2 regions of the Variovorax sp. V15 genome follow, and region 2 is predicted to be linked to the other one. Evidence: riboswitches for the same ligand, from Rfam matches in the RefSeq annotation. Region 2 holds a riboswitch; the other holds the start of a gene.
The links. Region 2 has a riboswitch for cobalamin ahead of ACAM57_RS19295 (TonB-dependent receptor). Riboswitches for the same ligand answer to the same signal wherever they lie in the genome.
Positions count from the first base shown of each region.

Region 1: linked by a shared signal. The riboswitch ahead of ACAM57_RS14010 (TonB-dependent receptor) and the one ahead of ACAM57_RS19295 (TonB-dependent receptor) in region 2 are both predicted to bind cobalamin.

Region 1 covers NZ_AP028659.1:2,968,672-2,980,564, reverse strand. Annotated here, with positions in the region: gene ACAM57_RS14050 (MotA/TolQ/ExbB proton channel family protein) at 1-298, opposite strand, end outside; gene bluB (5,6-dimethylbenzimidazole synthase) at 298-981, opposite strand; gene cobO (cob(I)yrinic acid a,c-diamide adenosyltransferase) at 990-1,559, opposite strand; gene ACAM57_RS14035 (ABC transporter ATP-binding protein) at 1,729-2,514, opposite strand; gene ACAM57_RS14030 (FecCD family ABC transporter permease) at 2,511-3,539, opposite strand; gene ACAM57_RS14025 (ABC transporter substrate-binding protein) at 3,536-4,405, opposite strand; gene ACAM57_RS14020 (bifunctional adenosylcobinamide kinase/adenosylcobinamide-phosphate guanylyltransferase) at 4,402-5,001, opposite strand; gene ACAM57_RS14015 (cobyrinate a,c-diamide synthase) at 4,979-6,400, opposite strand; gene ACAM57_RS14010 (TonB-dependent receptor) at 6,385-8,301, opposite strand; cobalamin riboswitch at 8,398-8,654, opposite strand; gene ACAM57_RS14005 (ClcB-like voltage-gated chloride channel protein) at 8,709-10,430, shown strand; gene ACAM57_RS14000 (hypothetical protein) at 10,546-10,770, shown strand; gene ACAM57_RS13995 (cell division protein ZapA) at 10,767-11,093, shown strand; gene ACAM57_RS13990 (sulfite exporter TauE/SafE family protein) at 11,375-11,893, shown strand, end outside.
Region 2 covers NZ_AP028659.1:4,061,912-4,073,804, forward strand. Annotated here, with positions in the region: gene ACAM57_RS19290 (PepSY domain-containing protein) at 1-1,375, opposite strand, end outside; gene ACAM57_RS19295 (TonB-dependent receptor) at 1,398-3,479, opposite strand; cobalamin riboswitch at 3,722-4,023, opposite strand; gene ACAM57_RS19300 (hypothetical protein) at 4,116-4,340, opposite strand; gene ACAM57_RS19305 (hypothetical protein) at 4,495-4,899, shown strand; gene ybaL (YbaL family putative K(+) efflux transporter) at 4,922-6,634, opposite strand; gene ACAM57_RS19315 (dicarboxylate/amino acid:cation symporter) at 6,698-8,041, opposite strand; gene phbB (acetoacetyl-CoA reductase) at 8,167-8,904, opposite strand; gene ACAM57_RS19325 (DJ-1/PfpI family protein) at 9,097-9,744, shown strand; gene ACAM57_RS19330 (CinA family protein) at 9,741-10,265, shown strand; gene ACAM57_RS19335 (tripartite tricarboxylate transporter substrate-binding protein) at 10,272-11,276, opposite strand; gene ACAM57_RS19340 (CoA ester lyase) at 11,314-11,893, opposite strand, start outside.

The DNA of each region.
Region 1 (11,893 bases), 1.1 Mb from region 2:
CCAGCGCGGGGCCCATGGGGATCATGGTGGCGATCAGCCCCAGCATCGGCGCCACGCGGCTGCACAGGCGCACGCCTTCGAGCTGCTTGAGCACCACCAGCTCCATCTGCTCCTGGCTGGCCTGCGCGTGGCTTTGCAGCACCAGCGCGCGCGACGGATCGCGGCGGCGCTGCAGGTATTCGACGCCGAACGCGCCAAGGCAGTACACGGCATAGACGAAGGACAGCAGCACGCCCAGCGTCACCGGCCAGAGAAACAAGCGCGCGAGCTCGAAGAGAACGGAGTCGAAGGCCAGCATCAGGTGCGCTCCACGGCGGTGGATTGATCGAACAGGTCCGAAGGCCGGCCCCAGCTTTCGTCGAACACCAGCGAGGCCAGCGGCTCGCGCCGGGCCCAGCGTTCGCGCTGCAGCATCGGTTCTTCGTAGAAGGCGTGCACGGGGCCCAGGCACAGCAAGGCGATGGGCTCCGCGCCCTCGGGCAGGCCCAGCAGCGCGGCCACCTCTGCCGGGTCGAACAGCGACACCCAGCCCATGCCCAGCCCCTCGGCGCGCGCCGCGAGCCAGAGGTTCTGGATGGCGCAGGAGGCCGAGGCCAGGTCCATCTGCGGCAGCGTGCGGCGGCCGAACACGTGCTTCTCGCGCCCGTCGGCCAGCGTCACCGCCAGCAGCTCGGCGGCATCGAGCAGGCCCTGCACCTTCAGGCGCATGAACTCGTCCTCGCGCTCGCCGAGGGCGCGGGCCGTCAGCACGCGCTCCTGCTCGACCACGCGATGCAGCTGCTGCCGCAGGGCCTCGCCCCGGATGCGGATGAAGCGCCACGGCTGCATGAAGCCCACGCTGGGCGCGTGGTGCGCCGCGTCGAGTAGCCGGCGCAGCACCTCGGGCTCGACGCGGCCACCCGCGAAGTGGCGCATGTCGCGCCGCTCGTGGATGGCGCGGTACACCGCCCTCGCCTCGCCGGCCTCGAACGCGTGTGCCATGAGCGCCTTCAGTCCTCGATGCCGCGCTGGGCGGGAATGCCGGCCTTGAAGGCGTGCTTGACCAGCGTCATCTCCGTCACCGTGTCGGCCAGCTCGATGATCTCCGGCGGGCAGCGCCGGCCGGTGAGCGCAACGTGCACATGCTTCGGCCGCGCGCGCAGCGTTTCGAGCACGCCTTCGAGCGGCAGCCAGCCGTAGATCAGCGGATAGGTGATCTCGTCGAGCACCACGAGGAAGAACTCGCCCGACAGGATCGCCGCCTTCGCCTTCTCCCAGCCGTCGCGCGCGAGCTGGCCCGAGCGTTCGAGATCCTGGCTCTTCCAGCTGAAGCCGTCGCCCAGCCCTTCGATGGGAATGCCGATCTGCTCGAACATGCGGTGCTCGCCGAAGCGCGCGGTGGGCACCTTCATGAACTGGTAGATCTTCACGGCCTTGCCGCGGCCGTGCGCGCGCAGCGCGAGGCCGAAGGCGGCCGTGCTCTTGCCCTTGCCGTCGCCGGTGTTGACGATGACGATGCCGCGGCGCTCGCCTTCGGGCTTCTCGTAGGGCTTTTCGCTGGGTGGGGTCTCTATTTGCATCTATGCCTTTTCAAGCTGTCTCAAATGCGGACTTGACCGGGAACGCAGAAGTCGCAAAGGTTTCGCGAAAGTCGCAAAAGGAATATCGAGAAATTTTGTATTCACTTCTGCGACTTCTGCGAATCCTTCGCGCCCTCTGCGTTCGGCTGTCCGATCCCGCATTTCGATTTCATCTGGGTAACGCAATCCACTGCTCAGCCACGCGGTGCACGCGGATGCGGTGGTCGAAGACCTGCTCCAGCGCGGCATGGGTGGCCGGGTCGTCGCAGCTGCCGTGGTGCACGACGCGGCCCTGGTCCATCACCACCATCTCGTCGGCGGCCAGGGCCATCGGCAGTTCGTGCAGCACGCTGACCACCGTGCGGCCTTCGGCGACGAGCGCGCGGACGATCTGCATCCAGTCGGACTGGTGGGGCGGGTCTAGGTTGGCCAGCGGCTCGTCCATCAGCAGCGCCTCGGCTTCGACGGCGAGCGCGCGCGCCAGCAGCACGCGCTGGCGTTCGCCGCCGGAAAGCTGCCCCAGCGGGCGGTCGCGCCAGTCCCAGGCCTGGGTGCTGCGCAGTGCGCGTTCGACGGCCTCGCGGTCGGCGACGCCGGGCGTGGCGAGCCAGCGCTGGTGAGGCAGGCGGCCGAGCATGGCGACGTCGTAGACCATCAGGTCGTCGGCGCTGCCTTCACCCGTGCCGCTCTGGCCCAGCCACGAAAGGCGGCGGGCGCGCACGCGGGCGGGCACCTTGTCCTGCGCCTCGCCGAACAGGCGCACCTCGCCGCGATGCGCAAGCAGCCCCGCCAGCGCCTTCAGCAGCGTCGACTTGCCCGCGCCGTTCGGGCCGACGATGCTGGTCCAGCGCGCGGCCTGCAGCTTCAGGTCGATGCCGTGCAGCACCTCGGTGGCGCCGAGCGTGGCGCTCAGCTGGCGCGCCTCGAGCGCGGCGGGAGCGTCATTGCGGCTCATGCCACGCCGCTCCGCGCGCTGCGCCTGTGCATCAGCCACAGCAGGTAGCTGCCGCCCAGCACGGCGGTGAGCACGCCCACGGGCAGTTCCTGCGGCGCGATCAGCCAGCGCGCGAGCAGGTCGGCCGCCATCAGCAGCAGGCCGCCCATCAGCGCCGACAGCACGATCAGCCGCGCATGCGTGGTCTTGACGACCGAGCGCACCAGGTGCGGCGCCGCCAGACCGACGAAGGCGATGAGCCCGGTCTGCGCCACGGCCGCGCCGGTGGCCAGAGCCAGCACCACGACCAGCGCCGCGCGCATCGCGCCCAGCGGCAGGCCCAGGCTGCGCGCGGTGGCCTCGCCGAGCGCGAGTCCGTCGAGCACCGGCGCCAGCGCCCAGCCCGCGAGCAGGCAGGCCGCGCCGACCATGGCCATCACCGCGCAGGCGCTCCAGCCGACGAGGCCGGTGCTGCCGAGGATGAAACCCTGTATGGCTTGAAGGATGTCCGCCGAGGCGATGGTGATGAGGTCTTTGGCCGCGCCAAGCACCACGCCCACGATCACGCCGGCCAGCAGCAGCCGCAGCGTCTGCTGCACGCCGCGCGCCAGCATCAGCGTGAGCATCACGGCCAGCACCGCGCCCAGGAAGGCCGCGCCGGTGAGCCCGAGCCGCATCACCCACTGCGTGCTCGCAGCCGAGCCACCGAACATCAGCAGCGCCACCGCCACGCCGAGCGAGGCGCCCGAAGCACTGCCCAGCAGGTACGGATCGGCCAGCGGATTGCGAAAAAGCCCCTGCGCCACCGCGCCGGCCAGCCCCAGCAGCGCACCAGCCAGCCAGGCACCCAGCGTGCGGGGCAGCCGGATGTCCCACACGATCTGCAGCGCCACCGGATCGTGGCGCGCGGCGAACAGGCTCTCGAAGCCGGTGCTGCCGATGCCCAGGCCCAGCAGCATCAGCGCCGCGCCCAGCACCAGCAGGCCGGCGCCGAGCAGCAGTACGCGGCGCAGATGGGCCGTGTGCCTGACGGCGGCCGCGTTCATCGCTTGCCGCCCTTTTCAGCGATGCACTGCGCCATCAGCCGCGCGGCCTCGTCCATGCGCGGGCCGGGGCGCACCAGCACGTCGGACTGCTCGGCGCTGAATCGGCAGACGCGGCCCTCGCGCACCGCGCGGATGCCGGCCCAGCCGGGCCGCTGCTCCAGCCCCTGCGCGCTGCGCACGCTGACCATGATGAGGTCGGGGTTCGCGCGCACCACGTACTCGGGGTTGAGCTTGGGGAACGGGCCCAGCGATGCCGGCACGATGTTCTTCATGCCGAGCCGCGTGAGCGTCTCGCCGATGAAGGACGACTCGCCCGCCGCGTACGGCGCGCTGTTGACCTCGAAATACACGCGCATGCCCTTCGCCCCTGCGGGCACCGACTGCGCGGCGGCCGACACGCTGGCGTCGATCACGCGCCAGACCTTCGGCGCCTCGTGCGTGCCCAGCACCTGGTCTAGCTTGTCGAGCACGCGGCGCACGTCGGCGTGGCTCTTGGGTTCGAGCACCAGCACCTTCATGCCCAGCGCCTCCAGCCGCTGCGTGACGCGCGACGACTTGGCCAGCAGCACCGCTTCGGGTTTGAGCGCGACGATGGCCTCCACGTTCGGATCGATGCCGCCGCCAAGCTGTGGCAGCGCCTTCACCTGCTCGGGCGAATTGGAGTACCGGTCCACGCCCACCAGCCGGTCGCAGGCGCCGAGCGCGCAGACCGACTCGGTGAGCGAAGGCAGCAGCGAGACGATGCGCTGCGGCGGCTGCGGCAGGTTGACGGAAACGCCGCGCTCGTCGACCACGTCGAGCGCATGCGCGGCCAGCGCGAAAAGAGCGAGGCCGAGCGAAGCCAGCGAGATGCGGATCATCTTCATGCAGCAGGCGCCTTCAGACTCAGCGGCAATCCGGCCGCCATCAGCGTGACGCGCCCGCAGGCGGCGGCCACGTCCTGGTTGAGCCGGCCGAGCGCGTCGACGAAGGCGCGCGTCTCGCGGCCCATCGGGATCACGCCCAACCCGATCTCGTTGCCGACCAGCACCACCGGACCCGGCGCATCGCGCAGCGCGACCAGCAGCATCGCGATGTGCGCCGCGGGGGTGCGCGTCACAGGGCGGGCGTCTTCGCTGGGCATCGGCATCAGCAGGTTGGTGAGCCACATCGTGAGGCAGTCGACGACCACCAGCGTCTCGGGCGTGCTCTGCGTGACGATGGCGCGCGCGAGCTCGATCGGCTCCTCGATGGTGCGCATGCCGGGCACACGCTCGGCGCGGTCGGCCTGGTGGCGCACGATGCGCTCCTGCATCTCGTCGTCATAGGCCTGGGCGGTGGCGATCAGCACGGCGCGGCGGGGCCGGGAGCCGGATGCGAGCCAGTCGATGGCGCGCTGCTCGGCACGGCGCGACTTGCCGCTCTTCTGGCCACCCAGGATGAACTCGTGCACCACGGCTTCAGGCTTGGTCGAATGCGGCATGGCTCTCCAACTCGATGGACATGGCGCCGAAAAGGCGGGCAGTGGCTTGCGGACTGGACGCGAACCACGCATGGAAGTAGCTCGCGCGCACCGGGCCGTGCACGTACAGCGCTTCGCCGGCGCGCGCGCCCACGGCCTGCGGGGCGCCGGGCCGGGCGGTGCGGGCGACCGGCTCCAGCGGCGTTTCGCAGCTCGAATAGTGGAAGGTGTGGCCGCGCAGCACGTGACTGCCCAGCGAGAGCTGCTGCGGCCCGAGACCCGCGAGCCGCTTCTGCATGGTCACGCGGCCGGGCAGCAGGCCCCAGAGGCGGTGGACTGGCTCACCGTCCTGCAGGGCCAGCTCGTCGAACAGCGCCATCATTCCGCCGCACTCGGCCCAGACCGGCTTGCCCGCTGCGGCATGCGCGGCAAGCGATTCACGCATCGCCGTGCAAGCCGACAGCGCCTGCGCGTGCAGCTCCGGATAGCCGCCGGGCAGCCAGACGGCATCGCAGGCCGGCAAGGCGTCGCCCGCGAGCGGCGAGAAGAAGCTCAGCTTCGCGCCCAGTGCCGTGAGCACGTCGAGGTTCGCGGGGTAGATGAACGAGAAGGCGGCGTCGCGCGCGATGGCGATGGTGCGGCCGGCCAGCAATGGGGCCATGGCTTGCGGCTCGTCGGATGCAGCCTCGAAGCGCACCTGCGGCAGGTCGGCGACGGACATCCGGCCCAGCGGCGTGTCGGCGAGCACGTCGGCGGCCGCGTCCAACCGCGCCATCGCGTCGCCGAGTTCGGTTGCGGCCACGAGGCCCAGATGCCGTTCGGGCAGTGAAAAGCGGGCATCGCGCGGCAAGGCGCCGAGCCATTGAGAAGGGTCGCGCAGCGCGTTCTTCAGCATCTGGCTGTGTCTTTCGCTGGCCACGCGGTTCGCCAGCACGCCGGCCCACGGCAGGCCGTCGCGGAAGTTCTGCAGCCCGTAGGCCAGCGCCCCGAAGGTGCCGGCCATGGCGTGCGCGTCGATCACCGCCAGCACCGGCAGGCCGAAGCGCTGCGCCAGGTCGGCGGCGCTGGGCGTGCCGTCGAAGAGGCCCATCACGCCTTCGACGACCAGCAGGTCGCATTCGGCCGCTGCCGCGAGCAGGCGCGCGCGGCAGTCGGCCTCGCCGGTCATCCAGAGGTCCAGCGAATGCACCGGCGCGCCGGTGGCCAGCGCCAGCCAGTGCGGGTCGAGGAAGTCGGGCCCGCACTTGAAGGCGCGCACGCGCCTGCCCTGGCGCGCATGCAGCCGGGCCAGCGCGGCAGCGACCGTGGTCTTGCCCTGCCCCGAGGCCGGGGCGGCCACCAGCACGGCGGCGCAGGTGGCCGCCGCGGCACCGGCGGTGCCGCCCGGCTGGGATGCTTGGCTGCTTAGTGAGGCGTCCACTTGAGACCGACGTAGGCGGTACGGCCGGCATTGGCGTACAGCCGTGCGAACTGGTAGTCCTTGTTGCCCACATTGTCGACGCGCGCGACGAGGTTGATGTCGCGCGTGATCTGCGTGGTGGCCGACAGGTTCAGCACGGTGTAGCCGCCGAGCTTCACGCTGTTGGCGGCGTCGTCGTAGCGGCGGCTGGAAGTCTGCACCTCGGCGCCCAGCGTCCAGCCCGCGATGCGCCAGTCGGCGCCCATGGTGGCATGGCGCTGCGCGCGGCGCGCGAGCAGGTTGTGGGTGGCGAGGTCGCGCGGGTCCTGGAAGTCGAGCGAGCCGCGCAGCGTGACGTCGCCGATGCGGTGGCTGCCCGAGAGCGTGACGCCCTGGTAGCGCGCGCGGGCGGTGCTGGCGTAGCAGCCGAAGGACGATGCGCAGCCCTTGGCCGAGCCGTCGAACACGATCAGGTTCTGCACGCGGTTGGCGTAGGCCACCACGCCCAGCTGGGTCGCACCCTCGGTGTACTGCAGGCCCAGCTCGAGATTGCGACTCGATTCGGGTTTGAGCGTGGCCAGGCCGTATTCGCTGAAGCGCTGGTACAGCGTGGGCACGCGGAAGGCGGTGCCGGCCGACGCCGTGAAGCGCAGCGACGGCGTGATGGCGTAGCCGTAGGCCGCGCTTCCGGTGGTCTTGCCGCCGAATTCGCTGTCCTTGTCGTGGCGCACGTGCAGCTGCAGCGAGTGCGGGCCCTTCACGAAGCCGTAGCCCAGCGAGACGGCGTCCTGCGAGCGGTCGCGCGAGAGCAGCTTCGAGGTGGTTGTGGGAGCGTTCTCCAGGGCGTCTTCGCGGCGCTCGAGCGTGGCGGTGACGAGGTGCGGGCCGAAGCGGAATTCGTTCTGGAAGAGGTAGCCGCGCAGCTTCGTCTCGGTGCGGTAGAACGAGGGCTGGGTCTTGTAGACCTGCTGCGAGTCGGTCACCTGCACGCGGGTGCTGTAGACGTCGTTCCACTTTGCCGACCAGCTCAGGCCGGCGGTCTGCAGCGTGTTGCTCGAGATGTCGTTGGCGAACAGGAACGGCAGCCTGGTCCTGTAGGACACCGTGGCGTCGTAGCCGGATTTGATGTCGCTGGAAAGCAGCGTGGCCTCGATGCGCTGGTCGGGCGTGATCTGGAAGCCCAGCTTCGCGTTGCCCGAGGTGCTGTTGTAGCCGTCGCGGTCGGGGCTGGTGAAGCCGTCCTTGGTCACGTTGCGCTTGCTCACGGGCTGCACGTTGTAGCCCTTGCTCTCTTCATGCGCCACGCCGAAGGAATAGTCGAAGAGGCCCGACTTGCCGCTCACGCCGCCTTCGATCCTGCGCAGCCCCTTGCTGCCGAAGCCGATGCCGGCGTAGGGCGACACGCCCTCTTCTCCTCGCCTGGTGAAGAGCTGGATCACGCCGCCCACGGCGTCGGAGCCGTAGACCGCGGCGGCCGGGCCGCGCAGCACCTCGATGCGGTCGATCTGCGACAGTGGGATGCCCTCCCAGCCGGCGCCGCCGGTCGATTGCGAGTCGATGCGCACACCATCGAGATACACGGCTGTGAAGCGCGTCTCGGCGCCGCGGATGAAGAGGCTGGTGGTGTTGCCCACGCCGCCGGAGCGCGAGATCTCGATGCCGGGCAGGCGCGAGAGCAGGTCGGCCACGCCGGTCGCGCCGCTGCGCTCGATGGCGTTGCTGTCGACGATGGAGACGTCTCCCACGAGCTCCGACAACGCCTGCGGGGTGCGGTTGGCAGTGACCACCGTCTCGCGCAGGGTGGAAGCCTCCTGCGCATGGGCCAGCCCGCCGAAGGCGGAAACCAGCGCCAGCGGCAGGCAGGCGTGGCGGAAGCGGCGCGCAGGAGCGCGGCCGCGGAAAGAGCAAACACGGGAAATCATGGATCAAGCGAACGAACGTCAATACCCCTGGCCGGCCTCCCCGCCGGCGCCTGGGCGCAATGGCCGCGCATGCGTTCGTCATTCATCTTCGACGCATGCGGCAGCCGCCTTGTTGGCCGGTATCCGGGCTGGCAGAGCGACTCCTTGCCGCCTTCCCAGACGCCTGTTTCAGGGCATCCAGTGGCTTCGATGGAAAGGGGTTGGCGCCTTGCGGCACCGTCTGCTTGACCGTTGCGGGGGCAGCGCAGGCGGCTTCGGCCTTGTTCCGGCAAGAACCGGGGCGTTCACTCCTGCTTCCCGTTGAACTGCGCCGTGCGAACCACGGCGCGAGCACCAACGGCGGTGATTTTATGCGCTGGCCAACGGGGCTTAAGTCGAAAGTTGCGGCACCGCTAACATCGACGGCCATGATGCAGCCCGCCTCGGTCTTCCTGAATCTGCGTTCGGCGCTGCAGCGTCTCTTCGGTGTGTCGGGCTGGCAGTCGATGCTGCTGTGGTCCATCGTGGCGGGGCTGCTGGGGACGCTGGCGACCGAATTCTTCCGCGCGGCGCTGCTGGCCTTCGAGCATCTGGTGCTGGGGCCTGGCGAAGGGCTCGTGGCAATGGCCAGGCAACTGCCATGGTGGGCACGCATCGCCTGCCCCACGCTGGGCGGGCTGGTGGCGGGGCTGCTGCTGGTGCTGGCCAAACGCGTGGCGCAGCGCAGCGCCACGTCCGACTACATGGAGGCCATCGTGCTCGGCGACGGGCGCATCCCGGTGGCGCAGACGCTGGCGCGCAGCGCGTCGTCGCTGGTGAGCATCGGCACCGGCGGCTCGATCGGGCGCGAGGGCTCGATGGTGCAACTGGCGGCGCTGGCTTCCTCGCTGCTCGGGAGGGTGTTCCGCTTCCCGGCCGAACGGCTGCGGCTGCTGGTGGCCTGCGGCGCGGCGGCCGGCCTCACGGCAGCCTACAACGCGCCCATCGCGGGCGCCTTCTTCGTCGCGGAGATCGTGCTGGGCTCCATCGCGATGGAGAGCGTGGGACCGATCATCATCGCCTCGGTGGTCGCCAACGTCGCGATGCGGGCGCTTCCGGGCTACCAGCCGCCTTACAGGATGCCGCCGTTCCCGGAGATCCACGGCACCGAGGTCGTGCTGTTCTGCGTGCTCGGCGTGCTGCTGGGCTTCGCGGCGGTGGGCTTCCTGCGCGCGCTGCAGGGCAGCCGGGCGCTGTTCTCGCGGCTGCCGCTCGCGCTGCCATGGCGGCTGGCGCTGGGCGGGCTCGTCATGGGCGTGGTGTCGGTGCCGATGCCGGAGGTCTGGGGCAACGGCTACAGCGTGGTCAATTCGGTGCTGCACACGCCATGGGCTTGGACGCTGATCGCGCTGGTGCTGCTCGCCAAGGCGATCGCCACCATGGCAACGGCGGGCTCGGGCGCGGTGGGCGGCGTGTTCACGCCCGCGCTCTTCTTCGGCTGCATGATCGGCGCGCTCTTCGGCCAGGGCGTGCAGGCGCTGTGGCCAGCGGCGAGCTCGGCGCCTTTCGCCTACGCCATCGTCGGCATGGGCGCGTTCCTGGCGGGCGCCACGCAGGCGCCGCTGATGGCGATATTGATGATCTTCGAGATGACGCTGAGCTACCAGGTCATGCTGCCGCTGATGGCCGCGAGCGTCATCGCGTATTTCGTGGCGCGCTCGGCCAACGCGGGCTCGATGTACGAGATCACGCTGCATCGCAACGCACAGCGCGACGACCAGATGCGCCTGCGCGGCCTGCACATGCGCGACCTGGTGCAGCCGGCCGAAACGGTGGTCGGCCCGCAGGCGGACCGCGAGGCGATGAGCAGGCTCTTTCTGCAGTACCCCGTGAAGTACCTGTACGTGGTGGACGCGGACAACCGCTATCTCGGCGTGGTGCCGCTCTCGTCGCTCGGCACGGCGCCGCAGGAGACGACGGCCGGCGCCCTGCTCTCGCAGGCGATCCTGCCGATCACCGCCGACACCGGGCTGGGCGAGGCGCTGCAGCGCTTCCTCGACCACCTGGGCGAGCGGCTGCCGCTGATAGAGAGCGCCGCCAACCCGGTGCTGCTGGGCGTGGTCGCCAAGAGCGCGCTGCTGGCCACCTACGTGCGGCTGAGCGAAGCCTGAAACACCTGATCGGGGGTTTGATCGGCGGGCGCCAAAGCCGCAGAATCCCGGGCATGCCGGGCGCCGCGTCCGGCCTCGGCGGGACCGCCTCCCCGGGAAACTACAATCGCCAACCATGCCCGCCTCCAGCCCCATCGACCAGATCGCCGAGCGCGTCGAACGACTGCTCGTGCGTCACGAAGAGGTGCAGCGCACCAACGCGCTGCTGCAGGAACAGGTCGATGCGCTCACGCGCGAACGCGACGCACTGAAGTCGCGGCTCGTCGCGGCCCGCACGCGCCTCGACGCCCTGCTCGAACGGTTGCCGGCTGAACCACCTTCCGAAGATTCCCCCGCATGAAGCAGATTGAAGTACAGATCATGGGACAGAGCTATCTGCTCGGCTGTCCCGACGGCGGCGAGGCGCAGTTGCGCGAAGCCGTCGACCGCGTGGATGCCGCCATGTGCAAGATCCGCGACGCGGGAAAAGTCAAGGCCCGCGACCGCATCGCGGTGCTGGCATCGCTGAACCTGGCATTCGACCTCGCCGCGCAGCAGGCCGCCGCCACCGCGGCACCCGCGCCTGCTGCCGCAGCAGCCGATACCACAGAGACCGACCCGAAGGCCGCCCAGCTCATTCAAAGACTCGATCAGGCCCTGGCGGGCGATGGACATTTGCTCTGAGCGGGTTCCGCCGGCAGGGCTGCAGCGGTAAAATCCGAACTGTCTGCGGTGCGCGTTGGGCTTTATATGTCCTTGTTCCAATGCTCTACGGAGCCGGGCTTGGTAAATCGCTCGACGGGTGTGATCATCTCGCGTCAGATGAACCCGAAGTCCTGCTGCCCTCGCCCACCTGAACCCCGGTTCAGGATGCGAGTCCGGCGCCCACTTGCAGACACCTAATTCCGCCACGGCCCCCTGCACAAACTGCTCGGGGCCGTTGCTTTTTGCGATACAGAATTTCCGTGAACGTCTCCAGCTTGCTCGACCCCATCCTCATCGCCGAACTCGCCGCCCTCGGGCTCGGCACCGGTTTCCTCGCAGGCCTGCTGGGCATCGGCGGCGGCATGCTGATGGTGCCGTTCATCACGATCATCATGGGCCACCGCGGCGCGCCGGCCGATCTCTCGGTGAAGATGGCCATCGCGACCTCGATGGCGACCATCATCTTCACCTCGGTGTCGAGCGTGCGCGCGCACCACAAGCGCGGCGCGGTGCGCTGGGACATCGTGCGCCGGCTCGCGCCCGGCATCGTCATCGGCAGCCTGGTGGGCAGCCTGGGCGTGTTCTCGCTACTCAAGGGAACGGCGCTGGCGATCTTCTTCGCGCTCTTCGTGGGCTTCTCGGCCACGCAGATGTTCCTCGACAAGAAGCCCGCGGCTTCGCGGCAGATGCCGGGCACGGGCGGCCAGCTTGCGGCGGGCGGCGCCATCGGCTTCATCTCGGGCCTGGTGGGGGCCGGCGGCGGCTTCATCAGCGTGCCG
Region 2 (11,893 bases):
AGGGAAAGTCGAGGCTGTGCGCCGCGTTGAAGAGCCAGCGGCGCAGGCGCGAGTTGCCGTCGTTGCTGCCGGCCACCTGGCCGCTGGCCGGGTCGATGTAGATCCAGCTGCGCGCCGGGTCGTCGAACTGCAGGCGCCACACGGGCACGATGCGCTCGCGGTGGTGGCCGTACCAGTGGAAGTCTTCTCGGGTCTGCAGCACGGCTTCGGTGATGTTCGAGCCGGGGCGCAGGCGGGCGGCGGCGCGCAGGATGTCTTCCTTCGCGATGGAGGCCGGCGCGCCGGTGGCGGCATCGACCACCCGCACGCGTGCCTTCGCATCGCGCAGCTGCAGCAGCGGCTTGCCGTCGAACCACAGCAGCTGGGCCTCGCGCGGCGCGTCGGCGCCCTCGCCTGCCGGCAGCGTTGCAGGCGGCCAAAGGAACGGCGAAGTACCGGCTCCCGTGTAGCTCGCCATCGCCGCCGTGTCGTCGGCGCCGCGCTGGAACCAGCCGTTGGGGTTCATCGACAGCCAGCCGCTCACGATCCATGTCAACACGAAGAAGCCGCCGACCAGCCCCGCGACGTGGTGCCAGGCCATCCAGCCCGTGTAGGGCGTGACCGCGCCGTTGCGAAAGCGCCGCCGCAGGCGCACCCGCAGGATGCCGATGACGAGGCCCGTCACTGCCGAGACGATGCAGGCGGCCGACAGCCACACCACCACGTCGTGCCACAAGGGCGGATCGGCACGCAGCGGCGTGAAGTAGATCCAGTGCGGCACCGAGCCCAGCCAGTTCCAGAAGCGCTCGGAGCGCGTCGTGTCGCGCACCACCTCGCCATTGACCCGCGAGACGTAGAGCTCGGCGCCTGCGGCGTCGCCGACCTCGATGCGGTGCAGCGGACGCAGCGGGTTCAGGCCCTGCGGCACGGTCCACTGGTCGCGCTCCAGCGTCTCGGCCCAGCGGGCGCCGGCATGGCCTGAGAAGTCGCGCGCGATGGCCTCGGCCTGCGCGGCATCGACCGGGCCGGGCACGCGGCCGTCGCGCGCCGAGACGGTATGCCGGCCGCCGCGCGCATCGACGATGCGCCAGACGGGACCGGCGCCGGTTCCGCCCTGCATCTCCAGCACTATGCGGCGCGGCGGCTGGGCGCGGGCCTCCGTCGGCAGCGCTTCGAGCGCGGCCGACGGCGACACAGCCGCCTGCCCGAAGCGCAGCGGCGAGAGGCCCGCGAGGCGCTCCTCGTCCGTGAGGTTCGGATACCCCACGTACATCATCACCACGCCCGAGACGAACCACATGACGAACAGCAGGCAGCCGCCGATGCCCAGCCACCGGTGCGTCCAGTAGAGCCAGTGGCGGATGCGCGGCCAGGGGCGGCGCCATGCGGAGGTCATGCGTTCGTCCGGCCCGCGTTCGTCAGAAGTTGACCAGCGCCGACAGCTCGAAGGAGCGCGGGCGCCCCAGCAGCCACTGGTTGCCGCCGTTCGAGAACGACACCGGATAGCGCCGGTCGGCCAGGTTGTAGGCACGCAGCGCGAGCTTGAGCGACGGGTTCGCCTGCCAGCTCACGCCCGCGTCGGCCACGGTGTAGGAGCCGATCTTTCGCGAATTGGCCGCGTCGACCTGGCGCGGGCCTACGTAGCGCACACCGACATCGGCTTCCCACTGCGGCAGGAAGCGCCAGGTGAGCCAGAGGTTGGCGGCCTCCTCGGGCACGCCGGTGGGCGTGTTGCCCGCGCGAGAGACCAGCTTGCCGCTGACCACTTCGTTGAAGTCGTCGTAGCGCGCGCGCAGCTTGGCGACATTGGCCTCCAGCCGCAGCGTGGAGGTCAGCGCCAGGTCGAGCGTGGCCTCGATGCCTTCGGAAGACTGCTTGCCGACCTGCTGGGTGACAGTGGGGTCGATGGCGTCGCGCGAGAGCAGCTTGTTCTTCTCGATGCGGTAGGCCGCCACCGTCCAGGCGCCGCGGTTGTCCGCGAGCTGGCGCTTGTAGCCGACCTCGACCTGCCTGCCGGTGCTGAGGTCGAAGGCTGCCTGCGAGGCCGAGGTGGTCACCAGCGAGCCCAGCGGATCGGCCGCGCGCGCAACCTGCGCGTAGAACGACTGAGAGGCGTCGGGCGCGTAGACCACGCCGAGGCGGCCGGTGGCGTACTCGAAGGTCTTGCCGAAGTTGTTGGCGGCGTTCTGCAAGTCGGTGCGCGCGATCTTCGCGTGATCCCAGCGCAGGCTGCCCACCAGCGACCACTGCCGGTTGAAGGCCAGCTTGTCCTCGGCGAAGAAGGCGTAGGTGCTGGTCCTGGTCTTGTAGCGCGGCGTGTAGGCCACCGGCGAGGCGTAGTAGCCGAGACTGAAGACGAAAGGGTCGACCACCGAACGGCCGCCGTAGGGCGAGTCGTTGATGTGCGTGAAGTCGATGCGGTTCACGTCGAAGCCCACCAGCACCTGGTTGGCGAGGCCGAATAGGCCATGCCTGAAGGTGGCGTCGGTGCGGTTGCCGATCTGCTCCTGGTCGTGGCCGATCTCCAGGTAGTCGCCGCGCGTCAGGCGCCGGGTGGTGGCGCTGTAGGTGTAGGTTTCGCTGTTGCGCCAGTGGCGCTTGCTCTCCAGCCGGTAGAGCTGGTTGCGCACCGTCACGGCGTCGCTGGGCGTCCACTGGGCGTCGAGGCGGGTCCACTTGTCGCGGTACTTGATCTCGGCGTCGTCCACGTTGTAGTTCTGGCGCAGGGTCTGGCTGCCGAGGCGGCCGTCGATCAGCGGCACGCCGTAGTAGCGCTGCGGCGACTGGCGGCCCTCGTCGTGCGAGAGCGTGAACTGCAGCTGCGGCGACACGTCCAGCCGCACGGCGGCGCTCACGGCCAAGCTCTCGGCCTCGCCGCGCCGCATGAAGCCGTCGGTGTTGCGCTGGCTGATGTCTAAGCGGTAGGAGAGCCTGTCGTTGATCGCGCCGCCGCTGCCGAAGGCCACCTGCCGCGTGGCGTCGGAGCCGAGCGTGACCAGCGCTTCATTGCGGATCGGCCCGCGCGCGGGCTTCTTCGGCACCACGTTGATCGCCCCGCCGATGGCGCCCTCGCCGTACATCACCGAGGCTGCGCCGCGCAGCACCTCGATGCGGTCGGCCGACCAGGCGTCGAAGGGAAAGGTGACGGTGCCGGCGCCCGCGTACAGGCGCGTGCCGTCGAAGAGCTGCATCACCGAGCCATGGCCCAGGAAGCCGCGCGCTCCCAGCGCGGTACCGCCATTGCCGGGGCCGGGCGAGCCGGTGATGCCGGTGGCGCGGGTGACGGCGTCGATCACCGAGACGTCGCCACGCGCACGGATGGTGTCGCCCGTCAGCACCTCGACGCTGGCCGGCGTCTCCAGCGGCGTGAGGCCGAGGCGGCTGCCGGTCTGCGTGGGCTCGTCGATGGCCAGCGGCGTGTGCCGCTCGGCGTCCACCTGGATGGGCTTGAGCGTCTGGCCGTCGGGCGTCTGCGCGAAGACCGCCGCACAGGGGCCCACGGCGAGCCCCCAACCCAGTGAAAGACTCGAAAGACCTGAAAACCGCGCCCAGCGTCGCAGCCGTTGTGGCGACGCTCTCCTGCGATCGCTCCCTCGCGACGCATGACCCATGAAACCTCTCCTCCAGCCTGCGTCCCCGCATGCTCCTGACCGTTGAAGGACGTGGCGGAAGAGGCGAAAGGGCTGCGGCGGCCCGCGGCGGGCGCGGTAGGCGGCTGGCCCGGACACGCACTCCCGCAGCGTCCGAAGGCGGTTGCGAAGGCCGGTATCCGGGCTTGCGGAGTGCCACTGCGTGCTGTTGGATGCACGCAGTGGCAGAAGCCCTCGCCTTCCCACGCCCAAGCGCAGTGGCTGCCCGTGCCAATCGAGGAGGCACGAGCCCGAGGGGTTCCAGATCCGCTGACCGTTGCGGGGGCAGCGCAGGAATCGGCGCGTCCATCGATCTCCAGAGAGAACGACGGCGCGGCTCACCTGCTTCCCGTTTAACCCCGTCGCCGTCGATCAGATGGATGGCGTGCGGGGCACCTTCGAACCGTGTGGTCCGGAACGGCGAGTAACCAATGAAAACTGCCGAACCGGAACGGCGGGATTATAGGTAGCGCCCTTCGGGGCCGGCCCCGAAGCCGGCCGCCAGGCTCAGGAGGCCGGCTTGCCATCGGGCCCGAACAGCCGCCGCATCATGGCCACGCCCGCCACCAGCGCGTTCGAATAGGTGGCGTAGGGCTCGTGGGCAGCCTCCAGGGGCACGTAGACATGGGTGGTGTCGCCGGGAGAGCCCTCCACGGCCTCCATCAGCACCCAGTAGAACTCCCCCTCCTCCAGCTCATGGACGGTGAGTGCGATGTTTCTGGGAGAAGGCATGGAGCGAGGATGGCGTTGCTTGCTGACTGCTGAATGAATTGAACAGGCCAGGAAGGCGGGCGGTTGACAGAGCTTTCGGGGTTCTCCTACAGAGGCCCCTGCGGGTGCGACCTAATGTTGTATCCAGGGACTTCCACAAGAACCAGGAGGCAGCATGAAGCACTTCACCCTTGAACCCCGCATGCGCTCGAGCATCGGTGGCGCCTTCTACCCCACCGGCTACTCGATGGTGATGTTCCCGAGCGCGGAAGATGCCGACCGCATCGGCCACCGGCTGATTGAAAAGGGCGTCAGCGGCGACGAGGTCTACCTGCTCCCCGCCGAGACCGTGCTCAGCGAGATCGTGCCCACGGTGAGGATCGCCGACGATCCGCTGCCGTCCGCCGGCACCGACGCGGCAACCGTGCGCGCCTACGCCAAGCTGGCGCGCGAGGGCCACACCGGGCTGCTCGTCAGGACCAAGGACGGCGCGGCGGCCGAGCAGATGATGGAGCTGGTGCGCACCGTGCCCTACTCCATCGCCCAGCGCTACCGCACGCTGGTGATAGAAGACCTCTGAACCGGGCCGGCCTGACCGGACTTCAGGCCGGCACCGCCATCGACACCGCGCGCTGGACCACGTCGCGGGCCATGGCCTGGGCCAGTTCGTGCTCGCCGAGGAACACGGTGGCGGAGGTTTCCTGCGTGAGCAGCCGGGCCTCCTGCTCGTTGTGGCTGCGGATCACCGTCTGGATCGCCGGATTGAGCGTGTGCGCGGTTTCCATCATCTGCCGCACGTTCATGGCGTCGGGCGTGGCCACCACCAGCACGCGGGCGCGCGCGATGTGCGCCTGGATCAGCACCGCCGGGTCGGCCGCATCGCCCCACACGGCCGGCGTGCCGGCCTCGCGCAGCTTCTCGACCAGTTCGCGGTTCTGCTCGGCCACCACGTAGGGAATGTCGTTGGCGTCGAGTTCGGCCGCGATGCGGCGCCCGACGCGCCCGTAACCCACCAGCACCACCTGTCGCGAGAGGTACCTGGCCTCGGTGGTCATGGGCAGCTCGGCCAGCGGGTCTTCACGCATCTCCAGCCCGCGCGCGAAGGAGGAATGGGCATGCAGCCATTTCTGCATCGGCGCGATCAGGCTGAACCACAGCGGATTGGTGGCGATGGAAATCAGCGCACCGGCAAGCACCAGGCTCTGCCCCTCCACCGGCAGCAGCCCCAGCGACACGCCCAGCCCGGCCAGGATGAACGAGAACTCGCCGATCTGCGCCAGGCTCGCGCTCACCGTGAGCGCCGTGCCCAGCGGGTAGCGGAACACCAGCACCAGCGCGCAGGCCGCCAGCGACTTGCCCAGCACGATCACCAGCACTACCGCCAGCACCTGCAGCGGCCGGTCGAGCAGCACCGAGGGGTCGAACAGCATGCCGACCGACACGAAGAACAGCACCGCGAAGGCGTCGCGCAGCGGCAGCGACTCCTGCGCCGCCCGGTGCGCGAACTGCGACTCGCGCATCACCATGCCGGCGAAGAAGGCGCCCAGCGCGAAGGACACGCCGAAGAGCGCCGCGGACGCGTAGGCGATGCTCACGGCCGCCGCCACCACGCACAGCGTGAACAGCTCGCGCGAGCCGGTGCGCGTGACCTGCCAGAGGATCCACGGGAACACCCGCCGCCCCACCACCAGCATCAGCGCGACGAAGCCGCCGACCTGCAGCAGCGTGAGGCCCAGGGTCTGCCACAGCGGGTCGGCGGTGCCTGCGCCACCCGCCGCGCCCCGGTCGCCCAGCGTGCCCGCCAGCGGCGGAAGCAGCACCAGCACCAGAACCATGGCGAGGTCTTCCACCACCAGCCAGCCGACCGCGATGCGGCCGGTGAATGAATCGAGGATGCCCAGGCTCTCGAGCGCGCGAAGCAGCACGACCGTGCTCGCCACCGACAGCGCCAGCCCGAACACCAGCGCCGCGCCAGGGCTCCAGCCCCACCACATGGCCAGCCCGCCGCCAAGGAGCGTGGCCACCACGATCTGCGCGAGCGCGCCTGGCAGTGCGATCTTGCGCACCGCCAGCAGGTCGTCGAGAGAGAAATGAAGGCCCACGCCGAACATCAGCAGCATCACGCCGATCTCGGCGAGCTGGGCCGCGATGCCCGCATCGGCCACGAAGCCAGGTGTGAAGGGCCCGATGATCACGCCCGCGAGCAGGTAGCCCACCAGCGCCGGCAAACGCAGCCTGGCCGCCAGGAAGCCGAGGATGAGCGCCAGCCCCAGGCCGGCGGCGATCGTGTTGATGAGGGAGACGCTGTGGGGCATCGCTGCATTTTGCAGGAACGATGCCCGGCCTTTTGTTTCAGGAGGCCATCCCGGCCGGCAATCTCAGCCGGCCATCTTGCTCGCCCGGGCCGCGTCCAGCGCCTCGGGCTCCTGCGCTTCCACCCAGCTCTCGTTGTTGAGTCCGGCCTGCAGCCGGTTCTCGTCGAGCTCGTTGGTCCACTTGGCGACCACGATGGTGGCGACGCCGTTGCCGATCAGGTTGGTCAGCGCGCGGGCTTCCGACATGAATCGGTCGATGCCCAGGATGAGCGCCAGCCCCGCCACCGGCACATGGCCCACCGCCGACAGCGTGGCCGCCAGCACGATGAAGCCGCTGCCCGTGACGCCCGCCGCCCCCTTCGAGGTCAGCAGCAGCACGGCGAGCAGCGTGATCTCCTGCGTGAGCGTCATCGGCGTGTTGGTCGCCTGCGCGATGAACACCGCCGCCATCGTCAGGTAGATGGAAGTGCCGTCGAGGTTGAACGAATAACCGGTCGGGATCACGAGGCCCACGCAGGTCTTGTTGGCGCCCAGGTTCTCCATCTTCTCCATCATGCGCGGCAGCACCGATTCGCTGGACGAGGTGCCCAGCACGATCAGCAGCTCTTCCTTGATGTACTTGATGAACTTCCAGATGCTGAAGCCGTGGAATCGCGCAATGAGCCCCAGCACCACGAAGATGAACAGCAGGCAGGTCAGGTAGAAGGTGCCCATCAGCTTGCCCAGCGAGAACAGGCTGCCCAGCCCGTACTTGCCGATGGTGAAGGCCATCGCGCCGAAGGCGCCGATGGGCGCCAGCTTCATGATGTAGTTGACGATGCCGAAGAGCACGTGCGAGCCCTTCTCGATCACGTCGAACACCAGCGTGCCGCGCCCCCCGAAACGGTGCAGCGCGAAGCCGAACAGCACAGCGATGAGCAGCACCTGCAGGATCTCGCCCTTCGCGAAGGCATCCACGATGGTGTTCGGGATGATGTTCATGATGAAGTCGACCGTGCCGGTCATCTTGCCCGGGCCGGTGTAGGCCGCGATGCCCTTGGTGTCGAGCGTGCTCGGGTCGATGTTCATGCCCCCGCCGGGCTTGAGCACGTTCACCAGCACCAGGCCCACGATGAGCGCGATGGTGCTCACCACCTCGAAGTACAGCAGCGCCAGGCCGCCGGTCTTGCCGACCTTCTTCATGTCCTCCATGCCGGCGATGCCCACCACCACCGTGCAGAAGATGATCGGCGCGATGATCATCTTGATCAGCTTGATGAAGCCGTCGCCCAGCGGCTTCATCGCCTCGCCGGCCGCGGGATAGAAGTGGCCGAGCAGCACGCCGATGATCACGGCGGTGATCACCTGAACGTACAGGGAGCGGTAGAGCGGGAGCTTTCTGGCGGGAGTGCTTGTTGTGCTTTCCATGTTTGCCTCCGGAGGGTTGAAAACTGTAGGACGCCTGTTCGCGGTTTTCTATCCGTGGAACCCGTATCGATGAAATGAAAAGACCCGCCGAAGCGGGTCTGTCGATCAGGTGTAAGTCAGCATGCTTAATGCATGTGAAGACCGCCGTTGACCGAGAAGTCGGCGCCAGTGCTGTAGCCGCCTTCGTCCGTGGCCAGCCACGAGATGATGGAGGCGATTTCGCTGGGCTCGCCCAGGCGCTTGACCGGGATGGTGGCCACGATCTTGTCGAGCACTTCCTGGCGGATGGCCTTGACCATGTCGGTGCCGATGTAGCCCGGGCTCACGGTGTTGACCGTCACGCCCTTGTTGGCCAGCTCCTGCGCCAGCGCCATGGTGAAGCCGTGCATGCCGGCCTTGGCCGCCGAGTAGTTGGTCTGGCCCGCCTGGCCCTTGGCGCCGTTGACCGAACTGATGTTGATGATGCGGCCCCAGCCCTTTTCCACCATGTCGCCCACCACCTGCTTGGTGACGTTGAACATGCTGTTGAGGTTGGTCTCGATCACCGCGCTCCAGTCCTCGGGCGTCATCTTGAGGAACATGCGGTCCCGCGTGATGCCGGCGTTGTTGACCAGCACGTCGATGGGGCCGTGCGCGGCCTTGGCGGCGGAGAAGGCTTCGACGGTGGATTGCCAGTCGCCGACATTGCCGACCGACGCATGGAACTCGAAGCCTGCGGCTTTCTGTTCGGCCAGCCACTTGGCGTAGTCGCGCGTGGGGCCGCAACCTGCGACCACGGTGAACCCGTCCTTGTAGAGACGCTGGCAGATGGCTGTTCCGATGCCACCCATGCCCCCGGTGACATATGCAACTTTCTTGCTCATGAGATTTCCTTTGTGTAATGGCAAAAGCCTGAACGGCCGCCTTCACTCTAGCGAGTTTCAAGCCATGGGCCCTCTCAGGAAAACACTGAGCCAGGCTTGCAACCAGCTGTCACGAAGCGGCCTCCGTGCTCAGCCTCTATCCTCTCATCCGTGCGTGTCAGCACGAGCCAATCACCCAAGGAGTTCCAAAGTATGAATTTCGGGATCATCGTCTTCCCCGACGTCGAGGAACTCGACTTCGTCGGCCCCTGGGAGATGCTCACCATGTGGAGCAAGCTGGCCGGCGGTCCGGAGCACTGCCTGATCGTGGCCGAGAAGCGCGAGCCGGTGGCCTGCGCCAAGGGCCTTTCGATCAACCCCCACCTTTCCTTCTCCGACTGCCCCCAGCTCGACTGCCTGCTCGTGCCCGGCGGCATGGGCACGCGCCGCGAGGTCGACAACGTCGTCATGACCCGCTTCCTCGCCGATCAGGCACCCGGATGTACCACGCTGATGTCCGTATGCACCGGCGCCTTCGTGCTCCACGCGGCCGGGCTGCTCTCGGGCAAGACCGCCACCACGCACTGGGGGTCGCTCGACCGCCTGCGCGCGCTGGGCGACGTGAACGTGGTGGAGCAGCGCTTCGTGCAGGACGGCAACGTCTGGACCTCTGCCGGGGTATCGGCCGGTACCGACCTGATGCTGGCCTACATCGCCCACACCGCGGGCGAGGAGGCCGCCGCCAAGGTGCAGCTGCAGGCCGAGTACTACCCCGCGGACACCGTCTACGGAAGCACCGCGAGCCACGAGCGTGCGCCGGCCTACGTGAAGCGGCCCGGTCCGCGCTTCCAGGCCAAATGACCGCGCCATCCCTGCCCGAATCCCTGCCCGATTCCTTGCCCGTGCTTGCGGCACGCGTCGGCGAAGCGCTGCGCGCGCGGGGCCAGACCGTGGCGGTGGTCGAGTCCTCGGCCGGCGGGCTGGTCTCGGCCGCCCTGCTCGCCATCGCGGGCGCCTCGGCCTACTTCAAGGGCGGCGCGGTCGTCTATTCGAGGCGCGCCGGCCGCGCGCTGCTGAACCTGACCGCCGAAGACATGGCCGGCATGCGCGGCGAAACCGAGCCCTACGCGTTGCTCGTCGCGGGCCGGGTGCGCGACACCCACCACGCGACCTGGGGCATCGCCGAGAGCGGCGCGGCCGGCCCCTCGCCCAGCCCCTACGGCGACGTGCCGGGGCGCGTGTGCCTCGCGCTCGCCGGCCCGGTCACCGTGAGCCGCACCATCGAAACCGGCAATGCCGACCGGCCGGCGAACATGGACCTGTTCGCCCGGCACCTGCTCGCCCTGTTCGACGAGACGCTGCGGGCACAGGCCACCGACTGAAAAAGATCAGTCCGCCTGCACGCCCGCGGCTCGGATCACCTTGCCCCACTTGCCCACCTCCGCCGCGAGGTGCGTGCGCAGGCTCTCTGGCGTCTGCTTCTCCACCGGCACGATCTCGGAGCTGAGTTCGGCCAGGCGGTGCCTCACCATGTCGTCCTGCAGCGCCGCGCGCAGCGCGACGTTGAGCTTCTCGATCACCGCGGCCGGCGTGCCCTTGGGCGCATAGATGCCGTGCCACACCCGCACGTCGAAGCCCTTGAGCCCCTGCTCGTCCAGCGTCGGGATGTTCGGCATACTCGACAGCCGCTGCGGCGTGGTCACGCCGAACACCTTCACGCGGTTGCCGTCCTTGATGACCGGCGCGGTCTGCGTGGTCTGGTCGCACAGCAGGTCGACCTGCCCGCCCATCAGGTCGTTGAGCGCCGGGCCCGCCCCCTTGTAGGGCACGGTCGTGAGCTGCACACCGATCTGGTTCATGAACAACAGCCCGCACAGCTGCGACACCGCGCCCACGCCCGCGTTGGCCAGCGTTACCTTGTCCTTGTTGGCCTTCACGTAGGCCAGCAGCTCCTGGTAGTTGCTAGCCGGAAAGTCCTTGCGCGACAGCAGCGTCATCGGCACGTCCAGCACCTGGCCTACGTACTCGAAGTCCTTCAGCGGGTCGTAGTTGAGCTTCTTGTAGAGCGCGGGCGCGGTGGCCATGCCCATGTGGTGGATGAGGATGGTGTAGCCGTTGGGCGCCGCCTTGGCCACCCGCGTGGGCGCGATGGTGCCGCCCGCGCCCACGGTGTTCTCGACGATCACCGGCTGGCCCAGCGACTTGCCCATGGGAATGGCCAGCATCCGCGCCACCACGTCGGTCGGCCCGCCGGCCGAATACGGCACGACCATCGTCACCGGCTTGTCGGGCCATGCGGCCTGCGCCGATGCCGGCGCCTGGAAGGCGAGCAGGCAGGCGCCTGCGGAAGCGGCGATCAGGGTCCTGAATTTCCAGTTCTTGGTTGCTTTCACTTTCTTTGTCTCCTTGGGTTGTTCTCTGGTCCGTTCGTCAGATGTGTTCGAGTGCGAGCAGGCGCTCGGCCAGCCGCACCACCGGCGCATCGACCATGCGCCCGTCTAGGCTCACGACGCCGCCGCCGGCCGCTCGGATGGCCTCGACCACGCGGCGGGCCCACGCCAGTTCCTGCGCCGTGGGGCCGAGCCCCGCATGCACCGGCGCGACCTGGTCGGGGTGGATGCACAGCCTGGCGCCGAAGCCGCCGCGCCGGGCGCGCGCGGTGTCCGCTGCCAGCCGGGCGGTATCGCGCCAGTCGGGCGTCACGCCGTCGATGGGCGCTGGCAGTCCGGCGCGGCGCGAGGCCAGCAGCAGCGCGAGGCGCACCGGCACCAGCTCGGCCTCGTCGGCGTCGCAGGCCAGGCCCAGGTCGGCCTGGAAATCCAGGTTGCCGAAGGCCAGGCGCAGCACCTGCGGGCCGGCGGCGAGTTCGTCGACGGCGGCGAGGCCGGCGGCCGATTCGATCAGCGGCACCAGCGCAGCCGACGGGCCAGCCGCCTCGGCCAGCCGCGAGAGATCGGCTGCGCGCTCCGCCTTGGGCAGCACGATGCCGGCGATCAGTCCCTGCGCGGCG